DNA from 2 places in the Clostridioides sp. LIBA-6622 genome. Region 2 is predicted to be linked to the other one. Evidence: predicted binding sites of a transcription regulator. Region 2 holds the regulator's gene; the other holds the start of a gene.
What was found. Region 2 encodes HrcA, which represses chaperone genes, less so after heat shock. Its sites were predicted from a motif close to TTAGCACTCNNNNNNNNNGAGTGCTAA; they were not measured.
Positions count from the first base shown of each region.

Region 1 (2,481 bases), 1.7 Mb from region 2:
AACTGGTAATAATTCTTGTATGTTAGATATTTTTTTATCAGTAATTAATATATATGGGTCATTTAAAACTGCTTCCATCTTATCTACATCTGTAACCATATATGCAGAAACAAATCCTCTATCAAACTGCATACCTTCAACCGCATCTAATTCAGTATTCATAGTTTGAGATTCTTCGACAGTTATAACTCCATCTTTGCCTACTATTTCCATAGCCTCTGCTATTAATTTTCCAACTTCTTCATCACCAGCAGATATAGAAGCAACTTGAGATATAGCTTCTTGTGTTTCTACTATTCTTGATTGATTTTTTAATTCTTCTACTGCTACTATTACTGCTTTTTGTATCCCTTTTCTTAATAATATTGGGTTAGCCCCTGCTGTTACATTTTTTAAACCTTCTCTTATTATAGCTTGTGCTAAAACTGTAGCAGTTGTAGTACCATCTCCAGCTACATCATTAGTCTTTGTTGCAACTTCTTTAACTAATTGAGCACCCATATTTTCAAATCTATCTTCTAACTCTATCTCTTTTGCTATAGTTACACCATCATTAGTTATAAGTGGAGAACCGAATTTTTTATCCAATATAACATTTCTTCCTTTAGGTCCTAATGTTACTTTTACTGTATCTGCTAATTTATTTACACCAGCTTCTAAAGCTCTTCTTGTTTCCTCTGAAAATTTAATTTCTTTAGCCATTTTAAACCCCTCCTAATAAACTTATTCTATATTTATTCAATAACAGCTAATACATCACTTTGTCTTAGTATTGTATACTCTTGTCCTTCTATCTTAACTTCTGTTCCAGAATATTTTTGGAATATAACTTTATCTCCTACTGTTAATTCCATTTTTATTTCTTTTCCTTCAACTATTCCACCTGGTCCAACTTCTACAACTTCAGCTATTTGAGGTTGCTCTTTAGCTGCTCCTGGTAAAACTATTCCACTTGCAGTTTTTTCTTCTGCTTCTACTTTTTTAATTACTACTCTGTCAGCTAATGGTCTTATTTTCATTCTTTACGCCTCCTAAAATATTAAGTATAGACTAGTTTGCCTATGTTTTTAGTTATTTTTAAATTAATACTACTTTTATATGTAGATTTATATATATACTTTTTATTTATTATCACTCTATTCAATAGAGTGCTAACAATTATTATAATATACCAATCACACATAATTTTCAATACCTTTTTTAATAATTTTTTATAATATTGGTGAAAATAATCTTGCTACAGATTCTTTAATTTTTTGTATTATACTTCTATTCTTAAATACCTCTAAATTAAGCTCTTCACAGTGACTTAAATCTTCAAAGAAATCATCTGTCATTACTCCAATAACTTCTTCATCATAGATAAATGCATTTACTTCAAAGTTAAGCATAAAACTTCTTAAATCCATATTAGCTGTACCTGCAGAAGCAATTTTATCATCTATTATTACGACTTTAGAATGTATAAATCCTTTATTATATAAATAAACCTTACCACCTGCTCTTAATATTTCTTCAAAATAGGAATAGGATGCTATGTTTACTATCTTGTGGTCTGCAATTTTGGGAAATATTATTCTAACATCTACTCCGCTAAGTGCAGCGCTTTTTATGGCTTTTAGTAAACTTTCATCTGGTATAAAGTAAGGTGTTTCTATATAAACATTTTGTCTAGCTTGACATATTGCAGAAAAATAAGCATAATGAATATCTTCCCAATCACTATCTGGACCACTTGCAACAACCTGTATCATACTTTCACCAACATTCCCAACACTTGGAAAGTAGTTTTTAGTCACTAAAACTTCTTTTGTTGTATAATACCAATCAATCAAGAATGTCATTTGAAGCATATATACAGAAATACCTTTAATTCTGATGTGAGTATCTCTCCAATACCCAAACTTATCATTTTTACCTAAATATTCATCTCCTATATTTATTCCACCTGTATACCCAATTATTCCATCAATAACAACAATTTTTCTATGATTTCTATAGTTTAATTTTCCTCCTATTATAGGAAATTTTGTAGGTAAAAATGCTGCTATTTCTATACCAACTTCTCTCATTTCTCGGAAGAATTTTCTATTAAACCAAAATCTCCAACATCCTACATCATCATATAAAATTCTTATTTTAACGCCTTCTTTAGCTTTTTTTATAAGTTCTTCTTTTAACACCCTACCTATATCACTATCTTTGATAATAAAGTACTCTAGATGGATATGGTCTTTTGCTTCTCTTATATCTTCTATAAGCCTTTTAAACTTTTCATTTCCATCTACAAAGACATCTACTTTATTATTTTTAGTGAATGGAAACATACCAGTCTTTAACAACATGTTTATTACTCTTTTTCTGTAACTACCGTCCTCTTCATCTCGTAAAAGCTTATTTTGCTTTATAGATTCCTTTTCTAGTTCAACGATTTCTGTTATCTTTTCTAATGTATCAAAAAGTTTCTTTTCTTTTATACTA
Region 1 is NZ_CP196998.1:258,399-260,879, reverse strand. It holds gene groL (chaperonin GroEL) at 1-702, opposite strand, end outside; gene ACTG47_RS01540 (co-chaperone GroES) at 735-1,019, opposite strand; gene cls (cardiolipin synthase) at 1,212-2,481, opposite strand, start outside.
Region 1: the regulator HrcA is predicted to act here: its motif matches at 1,129-1,155, upstream of ACTG47_RS01540 (co-chaperone GroES).

Region 2 (2,481 bases):
TAAAAAAAATTTTGGACTAGATTTTAGAGAAAAGTATAGTAAGCAAATAGAGATATTATTAGATAGAAAGCTTATAAATCAGAGCTTTGAAGGTATACAACTAACTCAAAAAGGAAGGGAAATATCCAATAGTATATTTATAGAATTTATGGAATAATTTTTAAGGTGTTGACAAAATAAATTTATAATGGTATATAATATATATAATCTTTTTAGCACTCGAACTTGGTGAGTGCTAACAGCTAGGAGGCATAATAAGATGGAATTAAATGAAAGAAAATTAAATATCCTCAAAGCTATAGTTAAAGATTATATAGAAACAGCTGAAGCTATAGGTTCTAGAACAATATCTAAAAGACATGATTTAGGTGTTAGTGCTGCTACCATAAGAAATGAGATGGCTGACCTTGAAGAATTAGGGTACTTGATTCAGCCTCATACTTCTGCGGGTAGAGTTCCGTCTGAAAAAGGCTATAAGTTATATGTAAACTCTCTTATGAGTAAAAGCGAATTGGATGATAATGATAAGATTCTTATTGAACAATGTATGAATCATAATATAAATCATATAAAAGAATTGATTCATGAAACTTCAAAGCTACTATCTCAACTAACAAACTATACAACTGTAGCAGTTACTAAGAGTTTAATAAATCAAAGTGTTATAAAGCACATACAATTGGTTGCTATGAATGACAATAATATTTTACTTATAGTTGTAACAGATAAAGGAGATTTAAAAAAAGCTAACCTTACAACTAATGTATATTTAGATCAATCTAAGTTAAACTTGATTTCTGATAATCTTACAAGGAAGCTCTTAGGTAAAAGTATAACAGATTTGGATGATAATCTAATTGCTTTTATTAAATACGAAATAAGTGAGTATTCTGGACTTATAGATGAGCTTTTAAATGCTTTGAATTCAAATATGAAAGAAGAAGATTTTTCTCTATCATTAAATGGAGCTACTAATATATTTAGCTATCCAGAATTTAATGATGTATTAAAAGCAAAGTCATTTTTAAATATGTTGGAGAAAAAGGAAACAATAGCTGACATAATTAAATCAAAGGGAATACAAAAGGACAATCTAAATATAATAATTGGTAGTGATAATGATTGTCAGTTGGCGCAGGATTGTAGTATAGTTACAGCAACTTATAATGTAGATAGAGACTTGGTCGGGCGAATAAGTTTTATAGGCCCTACAAGAATGGATTATGCTAGAATTTACTCTATAATAAATTATATGAGTTTATTAATTAATAGAAAGTAAAGAAATTTTAAATTGAGAGGTGTAAAGTCTTGGATAAAAAAAATGAGCAACAGGAAGTAAATGAAGAAAATGATACTTCTATTAACCAAGAATCTGAAACTCAAGTAGAGTTAGAAGAGGAAATTGTTAATGAAGAATGCAAGGAATCAAGCGAAACAAGTGATGAAAAAGAAGTTGATGATGAAAATGTAACAGATATAAATTCTAAGTTAGCAGAAAAAAAATTGCAAGACGAATTAGATGAATCAAATGATAAATATCAAAGACTTCAAGCCGAATATGCGAACTACAGAAGAAGAACTCAACAAGAAAAAGAGACAATAGGTGTGTTTGCAAATGAAAAGATAATAACTGAGTTGATACCAGTTATAGATAGTATGGAAAGAGCCTTAGATGCATGTGAAGATAAGGAAGATACTATGTATAAGGGTATAAGCCTTGTACATAAACAGTTAATAGACACTCTAGTAAAGTTTGGAGTAGAAGAAATAGAAGCAGAATCTAAGGAATTTGACCCTAATTTACACCTAGCAGTTATGCAAGAAAGTGTAGATGGAGTTGAAGCAAATCAAATAGTAATGGTGCTTCAAAAAGGATATAAGCTAGGAACTAAAGTTGTAAGACCTTCAATGGTTAAAGTTTCTTGCTAAATATAAATTAAAGGTTAAATTATTTAACCTAATATAAAATATTCAAATAAGAAAAACTTAATTATATAATTACTCGAGGAGGATTTTAGTCATGGGAAAAATAATAGGAATAGATTTAGGAACAACAAATTCATGTGTTGCAGTATTAGAGGGTGGAGAAGCACAAATAATAGCAAATAGTGAAGGTATGAGAACTACTCCATCAGTAGTAGCATTTACAAAAGATGGTGAAAGAATAGTTGGAGAGCCTGCAAAAAGACAAGCAGTTACAAATGCAGATAAGACAATAACTTCTATAAAAACTCATATGGGAACTGATTACAAAGTAAATATAGATGGAAAATCATATACTCCACAAGAAATATCAGCAATAATATTACAAAAATTAAAATCAGATGCAGAAAGTTACTTAGGACAAACAGTAACAGAGGCAGTTATAACAGTTCCAGCTTACTTTACAGATGCTCAAAGACAAGCTACTAAGGATGCTGGTAGAATAGCAGGACTTGATGTTAAGAGAATAATAAATGAGCCAACAGCAGCAGCTCTTGC
Region 2 is NZ_CP196998.1:2,774,426-2,776,906, reverse strand. It holds gene hemW (radical SAM family heme chaperone HemW) at 1-157, shown strand, start outside; gene hrcA (heat-inducible transcriptional repressor HrcA) at 260-1,279, shown strand; gene grpE (nucleotide exchange factor GrpE) at 1,309-1,929, shown strand; gene dnaK (molecular chaperone DnaK) at 2,021-2,481, shown strand, end outside.